Regions from separate parts of the Pseudoalteromonas sp. APC 3250 genome, predicted to be linked through region 2. Evidence: predicted binding sites of a transcription regulator. Region 2 holds the regulator's gene; the other holds the start of a gene.
What was found. Region 2 encodes FliA, which starts transcription of late flagellar genes. Its sites were predicted from a motif close to CTAAAGNTNNNNNNNNNNNNGCCGATA; they were not measured.

Region 1 (12,591 bases), on a different contig from region 2:
TCTAATAATAAGTCTTGTTGAGCTGGTAAATGTTTAGATAATGCATCACGAACTTGGCTTTCTGTTTGAGCACCCGCTAATAAATCAACTGGAGCTGAGTCTTTTAATAACACTAAAGTAGGTAAGGTTTGCAATCCAACTTGTTGGGCAAGTTGAGAGGCAAGTGCCTGCTCTGCATCGCAGTCTAAGTTTGCGACTACTATATAGTTGCTGTATTCAGCAGCTAACTTATCTAAGATAGCTGCTTGGCTAATACACTCTGGGCTTTGTGGAGAAAAAAAGTTAAGTAGTACTAACTTTTGTTGTGATGTTTCACCCAATACTTGCTGAAGGTTTTGTGCGTTAAGACTAACTATATTGCTCATTGAATTATTGCCATGTTCATCTATTTAGGTTTTTATATGGTGATGAAGATAATAATTACAAGTCATCTGTTTAAATCATTTAAATACAATAGAAGGTAGTGAGGAAAATATGAAATTAGCGTATGTAAGTGCATTGTGTTTATTAGTCAGCCCATTATTGAATGCGCAAGCACTTAAGTTGGATCTTGATACCAGCATGCCGGCAATAGAAAAACTTTACTTAGACCTACATCAATCACCTGAATTGTCATATAAGGAAAAGCAAACAGGTCAAAAAATCGCTGAACGACTTCAGAAATTAGGGTTTGACGTAACCGATAATGTAGGTGGCTATGGTGTAGTCGGAATTTACAAAAATGGTCAAGGCCCTACCGTCATGATCAGAACTGATACTGATGGCCTGCCTATAACAGAGCAAACAGGCAAAACTTACGCATCAACTATTACCACAATTAATGATCAAGGTAGTGAAGTTGGCGTTATGCATGGCTGTGGTCATGATATTCATATGAGCTCTTTTATTGGTACTGCTGAGCAATTAATTACGCATAAAAATAAGTGGCAAGGTACTTTAATGATGGTTGCTCAACCCGCTGAAGAAGTAGGCGGTGGTGCAAAAGCAATGCTCAAGGAAGGATTATTTAACAAATACGCTAAACCAGATCATATTATTGCTTTGCATGTAAGCGCTAGCGTTGCTGCGGGTAAAGTGGCAATGAAAAATGAATACACTATGGCCAGTGTTGATTCTGTTGATATTAGTATAAAAGGCAAAGGTGGCCATGGTGCTTACCCGCATACAACTATCGACCCTGTGATCATCGCAGCTCGAACGATACTTGCACTACAAACAATTACTAGTCGTGAGCTTTCTCCACTTGAGCCTTCAGTGATAACGGTGGGTTCCATTCATGGTGGCTCTAAACACAATGTTATTTCTGATGAAGTTAAGTTGCAACTTACGCTACGCAGCTACAATCCAGATATACGTAACGCACAAATAGTGGCAATTAAACGTATTACTGCAGGTATAGCACAAAGTGCAGGCCTCGAGGAATCTCTCTACCCTGTAGTGAAAGTTCATGAAGATGAATCAATTCCATCAACTTACAATAACCCAGTACAAACTAACCTTGTTCGAAACGCTATAAAAAGTGCGATAGGTGATGCAAACGTGCTCGAAACAGAAGCGGTAATGGCCGGTGAAGACTTTGGATTATACGGGCGCACCGACGAAAATATTCCTATCACCTTATTTTGGCTAGGTGGCGTTAACCAACAGCAGTACGCCAAGGCAATAAAAAATAACGAAACACTGCCCTCGTTACATTCAAGTAAATTTGCGCCTGATTATAAAGTAGCACTGCCTACAGGAATAAAGGCAATGAGTAACGCCGCTGTGGCACTATTCAATCAGTGACCTTCAACGCTATATGTAAGCCCTGCGATTAATTTACCGCAGGGCTTTTTTTATAACTCGACTTTTTATACGGCGCTTTTTTTGTACGTTTGGCAAAGCGCTTTTTAGGTGACGTTTTAGGTAACAGTGCAAATGCCTGACTATTGCAGTTCGCTGCTTGACTTACAAAATTAGTTAAATCGGATAATAAAGGTTGTATAAACTGCTGATAACTCATTGCTTGCTGTGCAATATCACCTAAACTCGACTCCCATTTTGCAGTTAAGTCGGGGCTTGATAATCCCTCTGGTAATACACTAATTAATGCCAGACCTGTTTCAGTTGCTTTAATTGCTTTTCCCTCACGTTTTAAAAAGCGACGTTTAAATAACAGCTCAATAATGCCTGCACGCGTTGCTTCTGTACCGAGGCCATCTGTTTCTTTTAATATTTTTTTGATTTGCAGGTCTTTTACATAACGGCTAATTCCCGTCATAGCAGCAAGTAAGGTTGCATCGGTAAAATGAGCCGGAGGAGATGTATGCTTTTGCACCACTTCACCTTTAGTACAAGTAAGTGCCATGCCTTTTTCTAAATAAGGTAATGTAGCTACTTCTTTGAGTTCCGACTTACCCATGAGCAATTTAAAACCTAAGCTTACATCTTGCTTTGCACTTGCTTTAAATAAACCACCAGCTATGGTTACCTCTACTTTGCTTTCGTTGTAAATGTAGTCGGGATAAAACTGAATTAAATAGTGTCGACTTATTAACTGATAAATTTTTGCTTCATCATTGGCTAAACTCACACTTTTTAACTGTTTAGCTGTCGGCACAATGGCGTGATGAGCGGCCACTTTTGCATCATTAAAACATTTACTACGTTGTTTTGCATTTGCCTCATTTACCAGCTCTACTGACTGCCCACCATTTACGGCTATCGCTTTTAAAATAGCAGGTGCATCTTGGTGATGCTCTCTCGGTAAGTAACGGTTATCTGAGCGTGGGTAGGTAATTAATTTATGACGTTCATATAAAACTTGGCAAATATCGAGTACTTTTTGTGCTGGCATCCCAAAAGCTTTAGCAGCATCTATTTGTAAAGCAGATAAGTTATAAGGAAGAGGCGCGGTTTGTTTTTTTTGCTTTTGCTCAAGCGCTGTTACATTTGCGGGCTGATTAGCAATGCGTGAAGTCACATTTTCGGCTAAGGCTTTATTAAGTACTCTGCCCTCTTCATCTTGATATGGTTCGCACGCTTTACTCGGTATCCACTTAGCAGTAAATGATTGCTGCTCAGGTGTAACAAGATGAGCAAGTACTTCATAAAATGGTTTGGATACAAAATTTGCGATTTCATTATCACGATTTACAACTAAACCTAAAATAGGTGTTTGTACTCGCCCAACCGACAACACATTACCAAAGCCCGCTTTTTGCCCAGCTAGCGTATAAGCTCGCGTTAAATTCATACCAAACAACCAATCAGCACGAGACCGTGCTAAAGCAGATACACTCAAAGGGATAAAATCACGGTTAGCCCGCATAGAGTTGAGTGATTTTTTTACCGCAGTTAAGTTTAAATCACTAATCAATAAGCGTTGAATACTTTGCTTTTTAGTTTGACTAATTTTTGCTTGCTCGATTACTTCATCAACCAGTAGCTGACCCTCACGATCAGGATCGCCAGCATGCACGAGTGTTGTAGCCTGCTTAATTAATTTTTTTAAAATGGTAAGCTGCTTACGGGTTTTTGTTTTAGCTTTTAATTGCCAGTGTTCAGGCACAATAGGTAAATGCTCAAATTGCCATTTTTTAAAACGCTCATCATAGTCATCGGGTTCTGCTTGCTCGAGCAAATGACCTATGCACCAAGACACACAATCACCATTCGCCACTTCAATATAACCATCATGCTTTTTATGAGGTTTTGGAAGCGCATCTGCAATAGCACGCCCTAATGAAGGTTTTTCAGCAATATAAAGTTTCATAATCAAGCTCTAACACTGTTCATATAAACAGTAGTTTAGCATATCAGTTTAAAACTGGGGATATTTTTATAGTTTCTAACTTAAAGCTTTATTTCGCTTATTAACAAAAAGATATAAAAGAGGCAGGTAGCAGACAACAACAGTGGCAATATTTATTAAAGGCATAAATGTTTGATACATCACAGTGCTATAAGATAAATCCCAAAGGTGTCGGTCAACTAAGCGAAATAATTGAAGAATGGGTGCACCAATAACAATAAGCTGCCCAAGTACACATTGCCACAAATGCACTTTATCTTTAAGACCCCAATAAGCAATAAGTGCCATCCAAGTAATATCTGTTAATGCCCATACAAGGTAACGGTATATATAAATACCATCATCAAACGCCATTAAACTTGAGTAGGTCACAGTGCCAAATAAGAAAAAAGCGGCAGTAATAACAACGAACCTAAGAGCTAAATAATCTTTGAGGATAAAGAATATAAAAATAGCCGGACTCAAAATAAGAACCCAGCTTTTGCTTAATATACTTACAAAATACAAAAACCATTCAGGCAAACTAAATAACCTTACTTAGCTTTTGTATCTTCATCAGTTCCATCGCCGTTACCAGGCATACTACAATACTTAGTCAACATATTCGCCCCATTACATTTGTTAAGAATGTTGCATTCTATGCTAAAAAAGGTACATAGCCAAGTCATTCTATCTTACATCAATTGGCGCTGACTCTTTTGCCTTGCCTTGTAAAATTGATATTTCTACACGGCGGTTACGTCTGCGATCTTCGCGGGAATCATTAGGTACTAAGGGCCTGGTTTCTGCACGCCCTACCACCATCATTCTGGTTTTATCAAAACCTGGAACTTTTTGTAATTCACTCGCTACCGCAACTGCGCGTTTAGATGATAAATCCCAGTTATTAATGTAAAGCTCGTTGGATACCTGAAAGTCATCCGTATGACCAGACACCGTAATTTCACCGGGTACATCTTTAAGTAATCGGCCAATATCTTGAATGATAGGTTTAAATTGTGGTTGTAAAAATGCACTCCCCGATGGAAACGAGCCATTTTCTCTAATACGAATTATGATTTGCTGCCCTAAAGATTCAAGCTCAATAGCCCCATCAATAATTTGCTTTTCAAGCTGTTGCGCAATTTTTTTAACTAAGTCATTTATTTGCTCTTGATCAGCAGCAGACACTGCCGTAGCTGCAGCAACTTCCTCTGAGGTACTGCTTGATTCACCACCTCGCTTTTCACCACGTTGCTCTTGACGTCCACCTGCGGAGCTTTCATCTCCCGCCTGAAACTCAAGCATTTGTTGGGTCATTTCAACCGTTTGTTGCTGAATGGTTTCTATAGGAGTTGGCTCAGGTTTACCCGGCGTAAACTCCATAGCAATAACAGATGTCCCTTTTGGAATGTCTTTTACTTCTATTTTATTTTGTACACCAAAAGCAAACTTCATTGAGCCTGCAATTTGTTTAAATTTAAGTACATCCATTTCAGAAAATGCGAGTAAAAGTACGAAAAAGCACATTAATAATGACATTAAATCGGCAAACGTTCCCATCCACGCAGGAAGTCCTGGAGGTGGGCATTTGCACTCTTCATCTGACATAATTATTCCTCAGTATTGACTGCGCGTTTTGATTCAGCTAGATAATTTTTCAAGATCCCTTCAATTACTTTAGGATTTTGCCCGTCTTGAATACCTAATACTGCATCTAAAATTAAGCGCTGATTCATGGCCTCTTCGTCTTTACGCAGTTCTAGTTTTACCTGAATAGGAATGGCTACAACGTTTGCTAAAAACGCACCGTATAATGTGGTTAACAACGCAACCGCCATTGCCGGTCCGATAGCTTTGGGGTCATCCATGTTCGAGAGCATAGCCACTAAGCCTATCAACGTACCGATCATCCCCATTGCAGGTGCAATATCACCTAATGATTTAAATAAGGTTGCCCCCATTTCATGGCGAGTGGTGGTTAACGAAATATCTTTTTGTAATGTTGCTCGTACCACATCAGCATCATGCCCATCTACTAGCATATCAACGCCTTTGCGCATAAAAGGATTTGGGATTTCGGCTTCTTCTAAGGCTAAAAATCCGCCTTTTCGAGCAGAGTCAGCTAATTCTACCGCTTTTTCGATTAATGCTTCAGGAGGCTCAATTTTAAACATAAACGCTTTTGCACATACTTTACCAATGCCAAGAAATTGCGACATGGTAAAATTAGATAAAACGATAAAAAGGGAACCACCGAATACAATAACCACAGAAGGGGTATTGTAAAACATAGCGACTTCACCGCTACTACTCATAAACATGGACATGACAATTAAGCCAATTGCGCCAAGGATCCCAATAATGGTTGCTAAATCCACATTCCCTCCAAAGGTTTTATATTTTTTCTTCGCAAGCGTTGTTATTAATTGTTTATCGGCAAGATACTGAAATACTTAAGTGATTTTTATGATAAACGGTAAAATTAAGATTAGTTATATTTTAGATCAACATAGGTAATCAATCTAATTAATCAAAATTAATAATTTTAAAAAATAACGTTGAAACGCAATAAAACCCAATCAACAGCATTTATCTATCAAAAAACAATATCATTCTTTGACCTAGTTTAGCATTCCCCCTAAAATTGGCGTCTAAATTTATTATGTAAGTTGAAAATAAAGATGGCGACTAAAAAACCTGAAAATTTAAGTTTCGAACAAGCACTAGAAGAGTTAACAACAATTGTCAGTGAAATGGAACAAGGTGATTTATCGCTTGAACAGTCTTTAAAGCAATTTGAGCGAGGTATTGCACTTGCGAGCGCATCTTCAGGCAAACTTCAACAAGCTGAGCAAAAGGTGTCGATATTAATGGGTAATGACGAAAAAGCACCGCTTACTCAGTTTGATAACGATATGGAATAATCGTGAGCATAAAAGAACAAATAAAACTCGCTCAAGATGATGTAGCTAATACGCTCAACCTTTATTTTGAACAACCTCTTGAAAGCGACAATACTATAAAAGAAGCCACACATTACAGTGTAATGAATGGTGGTAAAAGACTGCGCCCGTTTTTAGTGTACACCACAGGTAAAATACTCGGTGCTGACAAGCGTGATTTAGATGTACTTGCCGCAGCCATTGAATGTATTCATAGTTATTCATTAGTGCATGACGACTTACCTGCTATGGATGATGATGATTTACGCCGTGGTCGCCCTACATGTCATATTGTATACGGTGAAGCACAAGCGATTTTAGCTGGAGATGCACTGCAAACTTTAGCATTTGAACTTATTGCTAAGCACACATTTAAATGTTCGACTGAAGCACAATTAAAAATGATCGCAGCACTAGCGCATGCATCGGGGTTACAAGGTATGGTTGCCGGACAAGGCCGCGATATTGCAGCAACCGATAAGGTTATTACTGTTGATGAGTTAGAACGCATTCATAAACTTAAAACCGGTGCGCTAATAAATTGTGCGATTACTCTTGGCGCACTGTGCGCCCCTAATACAAGCCAACAAACTTTAGATAACTTATCAACTTTTGGATACGCTATAGGGCTTGCATTTCAAGTTCATGACGATATTTTAGATGTTGAGGGCGATACGCTTACTTTAGGCAAGCCACAAGGGTCAGATATTGCAGCGAATAAAGCGACATACCCCGCTTTATTAGGTATGCTAGGCGCTAAGCAAAAAGCACAAAATTTAATACAACAAGCCCATGAGGCATTAGCTAACATTGACGCAGACACAACAGATTTAGCGGCATTGGCTAACTATTTAATTGAACGTGACCATTAAATACAGCTAAAACGTATTAACTCTTAGTATAAAATTATTACTGAATATTAAGTCGCCTTTTAAACCTCGTTTGTTTTGAGGAGGGTTAATATTAGCGAAGGATATATAAAAAACCATGACACTTGATAGCAGCAAGTATCCATTACTTGATTTGGTGAACGAACCAGCCCACTTGCGAGACTTAGCACAAGATAAGCTTCCTGCATTTAGCCATGAATTGCGTGACTATTTACTCAATTCGGTATCGCAAAGTAGCGGCCATTTAGCGTCTGGTTTAGGAACCGTAGAACTTACCGTTGCACTACATTATGTATACAACACACCCGATGACCGCTTGGTCTGGGATGTGGGTCATCAAGCTTATCCGCATAAAATACTGACTGGCCGTCGTGATCAAATGCATACCATTCGCCAAAAAGACGGATTGCATCCTTTCCCTTTTAGAGATGAAAGTGAATACGACACCTTTAGTGTTGGCCATTCAAGTACCTCAATTTCTGCGGCGTTAGGTATGTCTATTGCTGCACAAAAAGAAGGCAAAGGGCGTAAAACAGTCGCGGTAATAGGCGATGGCGCAATTACTGCTGGTATGGCCTTTGAAGCAATGAACCACCTTGGCGATGTTAAATCAGACATGCTGATCATTTTGAACGATAACGAAATGTCGATATCTGAAAATGTCGGTGCGTTAACCAATCATTTTGCGCGTATTTTATCAGGTAGCTTTTATACCAACATCCGCGAAGGCAGTAAAAAGCTGCTCTCTGGTGTACCGCCGGTAAAAGAGCTTGCCAGCCGTATGGAAGAACACATTAAAGGGATGATGATCCCGGGTACTTTTTTTGAAGAATTAGGTCTAAATTACATTGGCCCAATTGATGGACATGATGTGAATATGTTGGTTGATACGCTGCGCAATATGCGTAACTTAAAAGGCCCACAGCTTTTACATATAAAAACCCAGAAAGGCAAAGGTTACAAGCCTGCCGAAGCCGATCCGATTGGTTATCATGGCGTACCAAAATTTGATCCTGCAACATCAAGCTTACCAAAATCTAAGCCAGGTGCGGCGACTTTCTCAAATGTGTTTGGTGATTGGCTTTGTGACATGGCCGAGCAAGACAGTAAGCTCATGGCAATCACGCCAGCTATGCGTGAAGGTTCAGGCATGGTACGTTTTTCTAAAGAGTATCCAGAACAATACTTTGACGTAGCAATAGCAGAACAACACGCTGTTACTCTTGCTGCAGGTTTTGCTTGTGAGGGCTTAAAGCCCGTTGTGGCTATCTATTCTAGCTTTTTACAACGCGCGTACGATCAACTAATTCACGACGTTGCACTGCAAAACCTACCGGTATTATTTGCTATAGACCGCGCCGGTATTGTTGGAGCCGATGGTGAAACCCATCAAGGCGCCTACGACTTAAGCTTTATGCGCTGTATACCTAATATGGTCATTATGGCCCCAAGTGATACTAACGAATGCCGTCATATGCTTTATACAGGCTATCAAGCTAATTGTCCTGTTGCTGTTCGTTACCCGCGTGGTAGTGCAGGCTCAGCAGACATTCAAAGCACTATGCAACAACTTGAAATGGGTAAAGCGAATGTAATTAAAAAAGGTACTAAAGTGGCTATATTGTCATTTGGTACCTTGCTTGAAAACGCACAACTTGCCACTGATGAGCTCAATGCCACTCTAGTAAACATGCGATTTATTAAGCCACTTGATACGGCATTAATTAATGAGCTGATTAATGATCACGATATTATTGTAACCCTTGAAGATAACGCGATTGCGGGCGGTGCAGGCTCTGCAGTTAATGAATATTTAACGAGCATTAAAGCCGATGTAAAAGTGCTTAACTTAGGTATTCCTGATGAATTCATTAAACATGGCACACAACAGCAAATGCACGATGAAATGGGGTTAGGTGAACACGGTATTTTAACTTCAATTAAATCATTTATGAGCTAACACTTATCGTGTTTAATAAAAAAGGAGCCATTGGCTCCTTTTTTATTGCTCATCTATAACCTCTAGCGCATCCATACCTTAATATCGGCTAGACCATTGCTTTGTAACAAACCAATTTGCTGTTCAACATTGGGGTTTTGCTCAAACTCAAATGCATCTAATTGCTCGTCAAAGGTAATATTAGCGACGCCATCGCCGCCGCGTTTTTTAACTTGATGTAATGCTATGTCAGCTAGATTAATTGATGTTTCCCAGCTAATAACTTGCCCACCTAAGAGAGGTAACGGATAGAACGACCACCCGACTGACGCTGTTATATTGGTTGTTTCACCGTTAGGAAGCTGAAACGAATAATCTGCAATTGCTTGGCATAATTCAGATACATAGCTGTCGATTAAATTACATTTAAAATCGCGCAATAACAGTAAGAACTCATCACCACTCCAACGGGCAACATAATCAGAACCTTGAGTACGCGAGTTAAGTAATGCCGCTACTTGTTGTAAACAGCTATCTCCAGCAATAGGACCATAGGCATCGTTAATGCGGCTAAAGTTATCTAAATTAATAATTAACAACACCAACGATTTACCTTGAGCCTGCAATGACTGCGAGTTACGCTGAAAATGCTCAATATCTTTTGGTAGTTGATCAAACAAAAAACGGCGACTTCTCAGCCCTGTTAGCTCATCAGAGTGACTAACAAGTTTAAGCTGAGAGTTTACTTGGTTTAATTTATCGTTTGCTTGGCGAAGCTCAAGGGTTCGCTCAGTAATAAGCCCCTCAAGAACCTGCTGCTTACGTCGCTCTTGAACTTTAAATACCCAAAACACCAAATAAAAGAGCAACACAAAACCACTGGTGATCAGTAATCTAAAATATATAGTTTCACCAAATCGTTCAGGCACCACAAAAGCGTATTCGGCCGATTGCGCTTTGCCCCAATCTTCACCTTGACGTTTTGTCTCTAATTCAAATAAAAACATACCTGCTGGTAAGTTAGTGTAAATTGCTTCTCGGCGGGTATTTGCATAGCGCCAATCATTATCAAGTCCATTGAGTTTATACCTAAACTCTATACTTGCAGGTGCATAATAATCGATAGCGGTATAGGTAAGCGTTACATCACGCTCGTCAGTTTTAAGTACTGGCTTTTTACCTAACGCAGCCGCAGCAAGTTTTCGTGATGGCGTGGTTAAAGTTTCTATAGTTGGTTTAAGTGAACGCAGCCCAAATAATTCTACGTCTTTAGGAATTTCTACAACGCCTTGCAAGCTGGGATACCAAATTGAATTATCCATATCAACCACCGCATCATGGCCTAAACCATTACAGCATTGACTTGCTTTACCATCGAGCTGTCGATCAAATGAAGAGATCACTTCCTCCACTTTTAGGCTTTCAATGTTGGCTTTGAATTGCTCAACTGGCATGCGATAAACCCCTTTCATGGTGCTTACCCAAATGCGTTTTGTAGTATCATCGTACTCAAGACTAAATATAGAACCATATGGCAGCCCATTGGCGGCATCTAATTGCTGCCACTGCCCTTGTCCACTGCGATAAAACAAACCATCGTTAAGCGAGCCAATTAAAATCCCCACGCCTTTAATGTGTAAAATGCTAGTAACGTACGCACTTTCCAAAGTGGTTTGGTCGCCTATTTTTTCTATCCCGCGTTCAGTAAAGTAATACGCCCCTTTACTGGTACCAATCACCCCAAAATTTGGTTTATCTAAAACATAGGTTACAAACTTACTGCCTAAAAAAGCATTGTACGCAAAAGGGTTTAACCCGTTGTAATTTAAACGATATAAGCCTCGCCCAGTGCCCACCCAAAAGCCGCCTTTAGTCGACGTACTAATAGCAAATACAGGATTATCACTTAGCGCACGGGCAGGGAAACTATATAAGGTATTCGACTCGTAGAAAAACAAACCTCTACCAGTGGCAACATAAAGACGATTGCCGTCAAACTGTAAGTCATGTACTGAGGCATTACCATACTTGGCACTGTTGATGACATTGATAAACGTTTTATCGGCATCGAAATAGCCTACGCCGCTTTTGTTGGCAATCCATAACTTACCATCTGGTGATTTACTAATGGCCATAACCGCTTCGGTCATTTTAGAAATGGCTGAATGGCGCTCTATTCGCCCTTCGTGAGCAAGCCAAAGTCCCTCACTAAAACTCGCTAACCATATATTATTTTCATCATCTCTAAATATATCGGCAAACCAAATACTTTGATCTAATTGACTGGGCTCAACCCATTGCCAATCATCCGACTTCCCTCTGAACAATAAGCGCCCATAAGTCGATACCCACAAGCCACCATTGCCATCACTCATAAACTTATAAACGGCTGAGTTGTTAGCGTTAGGCAGCGGAAATGGGCGTAGCTCATCATCTAAATCTAAAAAGTAAGCGCCTAGCTCAGAAGCAAGATATAAATTGCCATTTAAAAAGGATAAGTCGTGAACAATTGTTTGTGCTAAACGATCAGGCAAGGCCACTTTAGCGGTAAGCTCTAAGCGCAATTTAGAAAAATCAGACGCGCTTTGCGTCAAGCGCAATAAATTACGATCGTTAACCAGCCAAATTCCCTCTGGTGAGAGCGCCATTTTACTGACTGACCCTACTATTTGGGTGATCGCAGTGGCATTTACGATAGGGCTCGGATTGTTTAGCTGGTCGCGCAGCTCTATCTGGCCTCTGTCTATGTAATAAAGCCCATTAGCTGCTATCCAAATACTGCCTTTAGAGTCTTCAAGAATATCTCTAACAGGGCCTTTAATATTAAACTCTTGTGCGGTTAGCTTTTCTGGGTCTATAACAACGAGGCCGTTTTTCGTGCCTATCCATAATAGTCCTTGGCCATCAATCAGTAATTTATTGATGCCATTGCTGGGTAAAAACAGACTATTTTGAGTGTTGTAATTAGTAAAAGTGTTACCATCAAATCGGCTTAATCCGAATTGCGTACCAAGCCACATGTAGCCTTGGTTATCTTGCACCACA
Region 2 (12,591 bases):
TATGCCACACCTTGCATTTTTAAGCTTAGGGGCGCTTTTAGGTTACCTTGCATACTATACTCAGCAAAATAAACTGAAATTAGCCGCTGCAGAAGCAGAAGAAGCCGAAAATGCCGCCTCAGGTACCGGAATTGCGGCTAAACAAGAGCAAAAAGAACTGGGTTGGGATGATGTTCAACAAGTTGATGTTATTGGTTTAGAAGTCGGTTACCGACTCATTCCTCTCGTTGACCAATCACAAGGTGGCGAGCTGTTAAACCGTATTAAAGGAGTGCGTAAAAAACTATCTCAAGAGCTGGGCTTTTTAGTGCCGCCGGTGCATATACGCGATAATCTAGAACTCGACCCAAATGCATACCGCATAACCATGATGGGTGTATCAAGTGGTGAGGGTGAGCTTAAACATGGTGATGAATTAGCGATTAACCCAGGCCAAGTATTTGGCCCGCTAAAAGGAATTGAAACTAAAGATCCTGCGTTTGGTTTAGATGCAGTTTGGATAAAACCTGATCAAAAAGATGAAGCACAGTCTTTAGGTTACACGGTGGTTGATTCGGCGACCGTGGTGGCAACCCATATTAGCCAGTTACTCACCAATAGCGCCGCATTATTACTCGGACATGAAGAAGTACAAAACTTATTAGATATGTTAGGTAAGAGTCACCCTCGCTTAGTTGAAGGACTTGTACCTGAGGTATTACCGCTGACCACCATCGTTAAAGTACTACAAAATTTATTAAATGAAGGGGTAGCAATACGAGATATGCGCTCAATTGTTCAAACCCTTGTTGAGTATGGCCCTCGTAGCCAAGACCCAGATGTATTAACGGCTGCAGTGCGAATATCACTGCGTAGATTAATCGTCCAAGATGCCGTTGGTATGTCTTCTGAAATCCCTGTCATAACCTTGGCGCCTGAGTTGGAACAGATGTTGCATCAGTCACTTCAAAATGCAGGTGATGAAGGTGCCGGAATAGAACCAGGGCTTGCTGATAGACTTCAAACATCATTGAATGAAGCGCATCAAAATCAAGAAATGGCCGGTGAACCTTCAATATTGCTAACGTCAGGAATGTTACGCACTGTGTTATCTCGATTTGTTAAATACACCATTCCAGGATTGCGAGTGATGTCTTATCAAGAGATACCAGATGAAAGACAGATCAAGATTGTCAGCTCTGTAGGCCAACAATAAGATTTTAAAGGGGTTTGAATTATGAAAATTAAACGTTTTTTTGCTAAAGACATGCGCACTGCACTAAAAGAAGTAAAAGAAGAGTTGGGTGTTGATGCGGTTATTATGTCAAATAAAAAACTAGCTAATGGCGTTGAAATTGTTGCTGCAGTTGATTACGACAAAGCAGCGACAAAACCGCCAGAGCAGCCTCAAAGCCAACCCGCTGCAAGAGCTTCATTTGCACATACTGAGCAAAGTTCACATAATTTTGTTAAACCAGAACCGCAACGCGCTCAACCTAAGCCACAAGCAAAGGTTGCAGATAGCTTACAAGCCTTACTAGAGCGTCAGTCTCCACGTCCTCGTTCAGCAGAGCTTGCTTCAATGTTTTCACACTCTGGCATTGACACTTCTGGTCACTATCAAGAACAAGAGCCTGTGCAATCACGACCTAAAAATATGTTTGAACGTGAACAAAGCGCGCCAGTGCGCCCTCACACCCAAGCCGATAGCTTAGGTTTTGACGATTTAGACAGTGGCTTTGACGATTTAGATTCACCTAGCGCACCGCGTCAGCAAACAATGCATAAAGAATCCAGTGACATCAGCACAATGCGTGAAGAAATGAACGCAATTCGTCAACTATTAGAGCACCAAGTATCAGGTTTAATGCAGCAAGATATGGCACGTCGCGACCCGACCCGTGCATGTATGATTGACCGCTTAGTCGGTATGGGGATAGAGAAAAATGTTGCTGAGCAAATGGCATGTTTTGTACCAGACGATGTGTCTCGCCAACAAGGCTGGAAAGCTTTATTGAACATGGTTGAAGATCAAATGCAAACTACGAACAACGAAATACTTCGCCAAGGCGGTGTTTTTGCGTTAGTCGGGCCTACAGGCGTGGGTAAAACCACCACAGTTGCAAAACTGGCAGCATTGGGTGCACAAAAATACGGTGCCGATAAAGTAGCGCTTATTACTACCGATACTTACCGTATTGGTGCTTATGAGCAGCTAGCAACGTATGGTCGTATTATAGGTTGTGGCGTTAAACAAGTTAAAGATGCAAATGAATTAGCAGAAGTTTTATACCATTTACGAAATAAACGTCTAGTCTTAATTGATACAGCGGGAATGAGTCAACGTGATTTACGTTTAACCGAGCAGTTAAACACCTTAATGCGTAATCAGCGTGTTGATATACGTAGTTATTTAGTATTAAGTGCGACGGCGCAAATTAATGTATTACAAGAAACAGTAAGGCACTTTAAAAAAGTACAGCTAAGCGGATGTATTTTTACTAAACTTGATGAGTCATTGAGTTTAGGTGAGATTATTAGTATTGCGATTCAAAATCGTCTCCCAATAGGGTATCTTACTAACGGTCAGCGAGTACCAGAAGATATTAGAGTGGCAAATGCCGAAAAACTAGTAAAAAAAGCTGAGCAATTGTATTTAAAAAGAATAAAAGCACAACAATCACGACACCAATCAGTGGCGTCGAGCACAGTAGAGATGTATGATTAACACAGTTTTAGATCAAGCAAGCGGCCTTCGCAAAATGAGCAAGAATAATAATAACGGCGTAAAAGTTATCGCTGTCACCGGCGGCAAAGGTGGAGTGGGTAAAACGAACGTATCCCTTAACACGGCAATCGCGTTAGGCCAACAAGGCAAACGTGTGCTTGTACTAGATGCTGATTTAGGATTAGCGAATTGTGATGTGATGCTTGGACTGCGCGTTGAGCGTAATTTATCTCATGTTTTATCGGGCGAATGTGAACTTGATGATATTTTAGTCGAAGGTCCCGCAGGCATAAAAATAGTGCCTGCAACATCGGGTTCGCAAAGTATGGTTGAGTTATCACCCTCAGAGCACGCTGGACTTATTCGTGCATTTAGTGAACTTAACACCGACTTTGATATTTTAATTGTTGATACCGCTGCGGGTATTTCCGATATGGTGCTGAGTTTTTCTCGCGCAGCGCAAGATGTGGTTGTGGTGGTATGTGATGAGCCTACATCAATTACCGATGCCTATGCTTTAATTAAAGTACTTAGCCGTGAGCACGGCGTTTATAAATTTAAAATTGTTGCCAATATGGTGCGTAGTTTACGCGAAGGGCAGGAATTGTTTGCAAAACTTTCAAAGGTTACCGACCGATTTTTAGATATATCAATGGAGTTGGTTGCAACGGTTCCATATGATGAAAATATGCGCAAATCAACGCGCCGCCAAAAAGTAATTGTTGAGGTTTTTCCTGGGTCGCCTGCTGCAATTGCTTTTAAAACACTGGCTACAAAAATTGCTAAGTGGCCAACACCTAGTCAAGCCTCGGGTCATTTAGAGTTTTTCATTGAGAAACTAGTTAGTAACTAACAATGACAATACCGGTGAATAGAGCTATGGGATATCAGTCAACACAAAATTTAAATATGATTGTTGAAAAGCATGCCTCATTAGTCAAAAAAGTGGCGTGCCATTTAATTGCTCGTTTACCGGCCAGTGTGCAGCTAGATGATTTAATTCAATCGGGTATGATTGGTTTAATTGAAGCTTCAAAAAACTTTGATGCGAGCAAAGGCGCAAGCTTTGAAACCTTTGCCGGTATTCGTATTCGTGGTGCGATGATAGACGAAATGCGCCGAGGCGATTGGGTTCCACGTTCAGTTCACAGAAAAAGCCGTTTGGTTGCAGAGACTATTGTTGCGCTTGAGAACAGTTTAAACCGTGAACCTAAAGATAGTGAAGTTGCTGAAAAACTTGAAATTTCGCTAAATGAGTACCATCATATTTTAAACGATGTAAATGTAAGCAAAGTGTTAGGTATTGAAGACCTTGGTATAGATGACGATGTGATTACACCTCATGGCCAAGATTTAGCACTAGACAAACCGTTCAATAATGTTAAAAATGAACGGTTTAATGAGTCTTTACTCAGTGCAATAAAGTCGTTACCGGAAAAAGATGCAATGGTGCTTTCTTTGTACTATAACGATGAGATGAATTTAAAAGAAATTGGGCATATACTCGATGTAAGTGAATCGCGTGTAAGTCAGATACATGGTCAGGCGATGATTAAGCTTAAAGCAAAAATCAATGACTGGATAAACTAGAAGTAAGTAAATAAAGGTTCAGGCCTCACTGGAGGATGTTTTGGATAAAAACATTAAAATTCTTGTTGTTGATGATTTCTCAACAATGAGACGTATTATTAAAAACCTGTTGCGCGATTTAGGTTTTACCAATGTTCAAGAAGCAGATGACGGGTCAACTGCTTTGCCTATGTTGCAAAATCAAGCGTTTGATTTTGTTGTAACAGATTGGAATATGCCAGGCATGCAAGGTATTGATCTTTTGAGGGCAATTCGAGCTGATGAAAAATTAAAGCATATTCCTGTTTTAATGGTTACAGCAGAAGCTAAAAAAGAACAAATAATTGCTGCGGCCCAAGCAGGTGTTAATGGTTATATTGTTAAACCATTTACTGCAGGTACATTGAAAACTAAATTAGAAAAAGTGTTCGAACGCTTAGGTTAATGAGAGGGAGAGGCTTATGTCAGCACCTGCTGCGCCTCAGATTACTTTAGAACAAGCTCGCCAGTTAGTTGTTTTTTTAGAAAATGGTGAGCAAGATAAAGCGAATCAGTTAATTTTAGAAACAGCTTCACAAGAGCAATCACAGTTATTTGCTGAGGTGGGTAAGTTGACGCGTCAACTGCACGAAGCTTTAAAAAGTTTCGAGTTAGACACGCGTTTAACAGACATTACCACTGATGCCATCCCTGACGCAAAAAAACGCCTTAACTATGTCATGGAAATGACAGAAAACGCAGCCAATAAGACAATGGATGCGGTTGAAGCAAGCTTACCATTAGCACAAGAAATCGCTGACGAAATAGCTGATATCAAGCCAACGTGGGATCGTTTAATGAACCGCGAAATAGAGCTTGGTGAGTTTAAATCACTTTGTCATAGTATTGATAAGTTTATGAGCAGTTCTCATCACAAAACCGATGAGTTACAAATGCTGATGACTAATGTGCTGATGGCTCAAGACTATCAAGATTTAACCGGTCAGGTTATTCGCCGTGTTATTGAACTTGTCCGTGAAGTTGAAGAAAGTTTAATTCACCTGTTGACTGCATTTGCAGCGCAAGGTGGTGAGGTTGAACCAACTGAACAACCAGAAAAAATAGAAGATCCCATTGTTGCACAAACACTAGCAGGTCCCGAAGGGCCTATTATTGATAAAGAAACGCGTAATGATGTTGTATCTGATCAAGATGAAGTTGATGATCTATTATCAAGTTTGGGCTTCTAATAGGAGAGTACTGCATGAGCTTTGAAGTCGATGAAGATATTTTACAAGACTTTTTAGTAGAGGCCGGAGAAATCCTTGAGCTTTTATCTGAACAGTTAGTAGAACTGGAAAACAACCCAGATGATACTGAGCTACTAAACGCAATATTTCGCGGTTTCCACACTGTAAAGGGTGGCGCTGGCTTTTTGGCTATGACAGAGCTTGTTGATGCATGTCATGGTGCTGAAAATGTGTTTGATTTACTGCGCCAAGGTGTAAGAACAGTTAACTCTGAATTAATGGATGTGATTTTACAAGCACTGGATACCATTAATGAAATGTTTGCCACGATTAAAAATCGTGACCAGCCAGAGCCTGCTGATCCAGAATTACTTGCAGTACTTCACAAACTTGGACAGCCACCGACAGCAGAAGAGCTTGCCGGCGATTCTGTGGTTGAAGATATAGCTCCTGTCGAAACCCCATCGGTAGAGCCCGAACCAGTTGCAGAGCAACCGAGCAACGATGCTGAAGAAGACCCGTTTGCTTTTGATGAATTATTTAGCGGCCCAGATAGCAGCAGTACTGAGTCTCAGATTGATGAAATAACCGAAGACGAATTCGAAAGCCTACTTGATGAACTTCATGGAAAAGGGCAAGCCCCACAAGAAAAACAATCATCATCAAGTGACAATGATGTCAGTGGTGATATAACTGACGATGAGTTTGACAGCTTATTGGATGAACTTCATGGTGTAGGCAGCTTTGGCGAAGTGAGCCAAGCAACCGCAAGTACACCACAACAAACACCATCAGCCCCTGTGGCTCCACCAAGTAACGAGCAAAGCTCGGGCGATGATGAAATAAGTGACGACGAGTTTGAAGCGTTACTTGATGAACTTCATGGTAAAGGTGCACCTAAGTCGATAGAAACACCGGCTCCTGTAAGTAAACCAGAACCAGTGGCAGCTAAAAAGCCAGAACCAGTTGCTGCAGCTAAGCCACAGCCTAAACCAGAGCCAGCTAAGCCTGCTCCTGCGGCACAAGCAGCTAAAGCTGCGCCGCCTAAAAAAGCAGCGCCTCCACCGGCAGAAACAACAGTACGTGTTGATACCAAACGCCTAGACCAAATAATGAACATGGTGGGCGAGTTAGTACTTGTGCGAAATCGCTTAGTGAGTTTGGCGACTAATTCTGATAGCGAGGCTATGGGTAAAGCTATTTCCAACTTAGATGTTGTGACTGCTGATATCCAAGGTGCAGTAATGCAAACACGAATGCAGCCAATTAAAAAAGTATTTGGCCGTTTTCCTCGTGTTGTACGTGACTTAGCACGAACACTTAAAAAAGATATTAATTTATTACTTGTCGGTGAAGACACCGATTTAGATAAAAATTTAGTGGAAGCATTGGCCGATCCATTGGTGCATTTGGTTCGCAACTCGGTCGACCATGGTATTGAAATGCCCGATATTCGTGAAGCATCGGGTAAACCTAGAACAGGTACGGTGACTTTATCAGCTTCGCAACAGGGTGATCATATTCTACTTACCATCCAAGATGATGGTGCCGGTATGGATGCTGAAAAGCTTAAAAAGATTGCGATTAGTAAAGGGGTGCTTGATCACGACCAAGCGAGTCGTCTTTCTGATACTGAAGCTTATAACCTTATTTTTGCACCTGGATTTTCAACCAAAGAAGAAATCTCAGATATTTCTGGCCGTGGTGTTGGTATGGATGTGGTTAAAACAAAAATCACTCAGCTCAATGGCTCGGTTAACATAAAATCAGAAATGGGCGTAGGGACTACTTTAGAAATCAAAGTTCCACTAACACTTGCGATATTACCTACCTTAATGGTGGTGGTGGGAGAGCAAACCTTTGCCTTGCCGCTAGCGGGTGTAAGTGAAATATTCCACTTAGATTTAACAAAAACTAATGTGGTTGATGGCCAGCTAACGATTATTGTTCGTAAAAAGTCGATTCCATTATTCTACCTTGAACATTGGCTTATAAAAGGCGCTGATAGAGGTCAGCGAAAAGCACAAGGGCATGTCGTTATTGTGCAAATAGGGACTCAAAAAGTAGGGTTCGTTGTTGATTCACTAATAGGTCAAGAAGAAGTGGTGATCAAGCCTCTAGATGCATTATTGCAAGGTACGCCGGGTATGGCGGGTGCGACTATTACCTCTGATGGTGGAATTGCACTGATATTAGATGTACCGAGTATGCTAAAGCATTACGCTGGATAATAAAAAGTAGGTATAAACTTTATGCCTACCCATTCATTGAATAAGAGAGCGAAATGGCTGTTAAAGTTTTAGTAGTTGATGATTCAAGCTTTTTTCGCCGCAGAGTGAGTGAAATTCTTGAACAAGACAGCGGCATTGAGGTAATAGGCTTTGCTGTAAATGGCCGAGAGGCCGTCGAAAAAACAGCTCAGTTACGTCCTGATGTTATCACCATGGATGTTGAAATGCCGGTGCTGGATGGTATTAGTGCTGTGAAAGAGATCATGGCGAGTAATCCAACACCTATTTTAATGTTTTCATCGTTAACACGAGCAGGGGCATCTGCCACTTTGGATGCGCTTGATGCTGGGGCGATGGACTTTTTACCTAAAAAGTTTGAAGATATTGCTCGCAATAACGATGATGCAATTAAGTTATTGCAAAATAAGGTTAAGGAAATAGGCCGCCAGCGTATTGGAAGAATTACGAGAACGGCCCCATCTCCAAGTATTAGTAAACCAGCGTCAAACAGTTCTGAACGCTTTTCTAACCTTGCTAAAAAGCCGATAGTTCAACCTGATCGTAGCTTTAATAATGCGAGTCCTGCACCTAATAACAGCAGTGCCTCAGCGCGTGCCAGTGGTAAGCAGTATCAGTTAGTTGCTATTGGTACATCCACAGGTGGGCCAGTTGCACTGCAAACTATTTTGACGCAATTACCTGCTAATTTTCCACACCCTATTTTACTCATACAGCATATGCCTGCTGCATTTACCCCGGCCTTTGCTACTCGCTTAGATGGCTTGTGTAAGATTAAAGTAAAAGAAGCGCAGCAAGGCGATAGATTACAACCTGGGTGCGCTTATTTAGCGCCAGGTGGCCAGCAAATGATGGTAGAAGGACGTGGCTCTAATAGAACCCTTCGTGTGTTTGAAGATAAAAATGAACGAGTAAACTATAAACCAAGTGTTGATATTACCTTTGCCAGTGCGGCCAAAGCGTATCAAGGTGATGTGCTTGCCATTATTTTGACAGGCATGGGTGCAGATGGTCGTGATGGTGCTCGCATGCTTAAGCAAACTGGCGCTACAATTTGGGCTCAGGATGAAAAAAGCTGTGTTGTCTATGGTATGCCTCAGGCGATAGCCAGTGCAGGTTTAGCGAGCGAAAGCATTAGCCTTCATGATGTGGCTGCACGCTTAAAAAGAGAGGTTGGCTGTGGATAAGCTTTCTGTTTTAGGATTACTGGTTGCATTAGGTGCTATTGCAATCGGTTATTCTTTAGAGGGAGGTGTGGTATCTGCGCTGTTTAATGGGCCTGCACTAATTATTGTATTAGGCGGTACATTAGGTGCGGTGATGCTACAAACATCAGCCAATACATTTAAAAAAATGCTTAGTATTACTCATTGGGTTTTTGTTACCGACGACCATGATATTGAAGATGCTATTGAGCAAGTAAAACGCTGGTCGCATAAAGCCCGTCAAGAGGGTTATTTAGCATTAGAAAACGAAGCACTTGCGCATTCAGATCCCTATGCCGCCAAAGGACTGAGTTTATTAGTTGATGGCTGTTCAGAGCAAAAACTACGCGATACCCTCGAGATTGACTTATTACTTGAGCGAGAACGATTACTTGAGGCTAGCCGGGTATATGAAGCAATGGGTGGGTATAGCCCAACTATTGGTATTTTAGGTGCTGTACTTGGGCTTATTCAAGCCATGTCATTTATTAACGATCCTGAGCAGTTAGGAACGGGTATTGCCACCGCGTTCATTGCAACTATATATGGTGTTGGTTTGGCTAATTTATTATTTTTACCTATGGCCAATAAGCTAAAGCAACGGGTTGAACAAAAGATGCTTTATCACGAAATGTTAGCGGAAGGTGTAATTGCTATTAGCCAAGGTGAGAGCCCTATTAATATAGAACTAAAGCTTGAAGCCTACCGCGTTGAACGTCCAATTTTACAGGCCCATTAGCGCCTATGTTACGCCGTCGCTTACGTCATCACCAATTAAAGAGCCAACATACTGAGCGTTGGTTAGTTTCTTATGCGGATTATATGACCATAATGTTTGCATTTTTTGTTGTATTGTATGCAATTGCGATAAACAAAGAAGACAACATCAAGGTTTTATCTGATTCTCTTGAGCATGTTTTTGATAAGTCTGCAAAACAATATTCTCAGCAGGGTAACGGGGTAAATGGTGATGCTTTATTGCTTGAAAGGGTGACCCCTGAGGCTGAAATACTCTATGGCGAAAGTATTCAAGAGCTAGAGCAAGGCCCAGTGTTACTCGATGGTCAAAGTGACAATAGCAATATTAGTCAACGCCACTTAGGTAAGCCGCTGGATAGTTTATTGGCTAAATTACAATCGTCGCTGATTGATGAGATACGCAGTGGCGAGGCTAGCTTAGAACTAAGCCAAGACTGGTTGGTTATTGAGCTCAATTCCGGATTGTTGTTTGCTAGTGGTAGTGCTGTTGCACATAACAAGGCCAAAGAGATTGTAAAAAAAATTGAAGCAATCATCGCATCAGTCGATAACTATATAAGAGTACGCGGGTATACAGATAACGAAACCATACGAAATGAAATATTTCGTTCTAATTGGGAGTTATCAGTGGCGCGTGCAACCTCAATATTAGTTGAGCTAGAGCGTTTGGGCATTGAATCCGCGCGCATGGCCATTGAGGGATATGGTCAATACTCTCCCTTTGCCGATAATAATACCGAAGCTGGGCGTGCTGAAAACCGTAAAGTCGTGATTGCACTTTCTAAATATGGTTTAGCACCCGAGCCCTCTGATGAACAAACGAGATCATCAATTTCAGTATCAGAGCAAAGTCAGCCAGAAATTGAGCTACCAGCCCAAGACGATACAATAAAAATAATTCGTTTACCGCATGGTGGCATCCGTGTTACAACGCGCAACGAACAGTAATTAGGATGTAATGTGAAAGTTTGGACAGTAGCCAATCAAAAAGGGGGAGTAGGCAAAACCACTACAGCGGTTAGCCTTGCAGGGATCCTTGCGCTTCAAGGCAAGCGCGTGTTATTGATTGATACAGATCCTCATGCTTCACTAACCTATTACTTTGGTATTGATTCAGAAGATTTAGAGGTCAGTGTTTACGATATTTTTACTCGCGGCTCGAGTATGAAAAGCGAAGAAATATTGCAAGCATTATGCCCCTCAACAATTGAAAACCTTGATATTTTACCCGCAACTATGGCGATCGCGACACTTGACCGTAGCATGGGTAATAAAACGGGAATGGGCCTGATTTTAAAAAAAACACTGGCTAAAATTAGCGAGTATTACGATTACGCAATTTTAGATTGTCCACCTGTTTTAGGTGTGCTGATGGTCAATGCGCTTGCCGCCTGTGAAAGAGTGTTAGTGCCGGTGCAAACTGAGTTCTTGGCGCTTAAAGGGCTCGATAGAATGATGCGTACTATGGAATTAATGCAAACCTCTCAAGCGAAAAGCTATGAATATACTATAATTCCAACTATGTATGATAAACGAACCAAAGCATCGCTTGAGGCCTATAAAACACTACAAGAAACGTATAAAGAAAAAGTATGGCCAGGCGTTATTCCTGTGGATACTAAATTTAGAGATGCAAGTTTAGCGCAAAAAGTACCGGTAGATTTTTGCCCAAATGCGCGTGGAGTCTATGCTTATAAAGCATTACTTAAATATTTAATAAAACAAGGTTAATAAATGAGTAAGCAATTATTTGCTAATGAAAAAGTAGTCACTCAGTACTTAGGGGCGTTATTATCTGATGACGAACCAACAAAAGACCTTGAGCCTGTTGCTAAACTGCTTGAGCAGGTAACGTATGAAGAGCAAAAAGAACAACCAGTAATAGTTGAGCCTGTTGTTGAAGTTGAAAAGCTTAATAAGCAAGTATCGAATGTAGAAATTGACACCCACCAAGAGCAACACGTCGTGCCTGAGCAAGAGGTGGTTGTAGGTGGTGAAGCTGACTACTTTGATGGTGAGTTTCAAGCGCTGTTTTTTGAAGTGGCAGGGCTTACTTTAGCGGTGCCGCTAAAAGCCTTAGGTGGCATTCATGAGCTTGGAGAAGTAAATCATTTATTTGGCAAGCCTAAGTGGTTTAAAGGGGTTATGATCAACCGAGAAGAAAAACTCAATGTTGTTGATACCGCTCGCTGGGTTATGCCTGAAAAGTACGATGAGCAGTTAGAGGCATCTTTAAATTATCAATATCTCATCACTTTAGGTGATAGCCAATGGGGTTTATTAGCAGAAAAACTAATAAATAACATTACATTGAGTAAAGAAGATGTAAAATGGCGTACAAATAACAGTAAGCGCCCATGGCTTGCTGGAGTAATTAAAGAAAAAATGTGTGCTTTAATAGATGTTAATAATTTAAACGCACTATTAGAGAAAGGCTTAGATAGCCGTCACAAGTAATGACCATTACGAGGTAAGAGCATGAGTGAAGATAAATTACTGTCAGCTAAAAAAAATGCAGATAATAATGATGAGATTTTGCAGTGGGTTACGTTCAAGCTAGAAGATGAAACTTATGGCGTAAATGTAATGCAAGTGCAAGAAATACTGCGTTACACCGAGATTGCTCCTGTACCAGGTGCGCCTTCGTATGTGATTGGTATTATTAACTTACGTGGTAATGTTGTTACCGTTATTGATACTCGCTCTCGTTTTGGTTTACCTGATATTGAAGCGACGGATAATTCACGTATTTTAATTATTGAAGCAGAAGAGCAAGTGATTGGCATTTTAGCCGATAGCGTTTCTGAGGTTGTTTACCTACGTAGCTCTGAAATTGACAGTGCGCCAAATGTAGGTACAGAGGAAAGTGCTAA

Region 1: the regulator FliA is predicted to act here: its motif matches at 6,207-6,233, upstream of pomA (flagellar motor protein PomA).

The regions. Positions count from the first base shown of each region.
Region 1 covers NZ_JASDCM010000027.1:13,353-25,943, reverse strand. The annotation lists gene QL986_RS18090 (tetratricopeptide repeat protein) at 1-365, opposite strand, end outside; gene QL986_RS18085 (amidohydrolase) at 475-1,785, shown strand; gene QL986_RS18080 (DNA topoisomerase III) at 1,814-3,754, opposite strand; gene QL986_RS18075 (hypothetical protein) at 3,830-4,315, opposite strand; gene QL986_RS18070 (flagellar motor protein MotB) at 4,463-5,383, opposite strand; gene pomA (flagellar motor protein PomA) at 5,386-6,153, opposite strand; gene xseB (exodeoxyribonuclease VII small subunit) at 6,457-6,699, shown strand; gene ispA ((2E,6E)-farnesyl diphosphate synthase) at 6,702-7,589, shown strand; gene dxs (1-deoxy-D-xylulose-5-phosphate synthase) at 7,705-9,567, shown strand; gene QL986_RS18045 (ligand-binding sensor domain-containing diguanylate cyclase) at 9,630-12,591, opposite strand, start outside.
Region 2 covers NZ_JASDCM010000006.1:190,064-202,654, reverse strand. The annotation lists gene flhA (flagellar biosynthesis protein FlhA) at 1-1,195, shown strand, start outside; gene flhF (flagellar biosynthesis protein FlhF) at 1,217-2,707, shown strand; gene QL986_RS08910 (MinD/ParA family protein) at 2,700-3,560, shown strand; gene QL986_RS08905 (RNA polymerase sigma factor FliA) at 3,587-4,297, shown strand; gene cheY (chemotaxis response regulator CheY) at 4,338-4,721, shown strand; gene QL986_RS08895 (protein phosphatase CheZ) at 4,738-5,505, shown strand; gene QL986_RS08890 (chemotaxis protein CheA) at 5,520-7,736, shown strand; gene QL986_RS08885 (chemotaxis response regulator protein-glutamate methylesterase) at 7,790-8,941, shown strand; gene QL986_RS08880 (flagellar motor protein) at 8,934-9,698, shown strand; gene QL986_RS08875 (flagellar motor protein MotB) at 9,704-10,666, shown strand; gene QL986_RS08870 (ParA family protein) at 10,679-11,449, shown strand; gene QL986_RS08865 (chemotaxis protein CheW) at 11,453-12,175, shown strand; gene QL986_RS08860 (chemotaxis protein CheW) at 12,197-12,591, shown strand, end outside.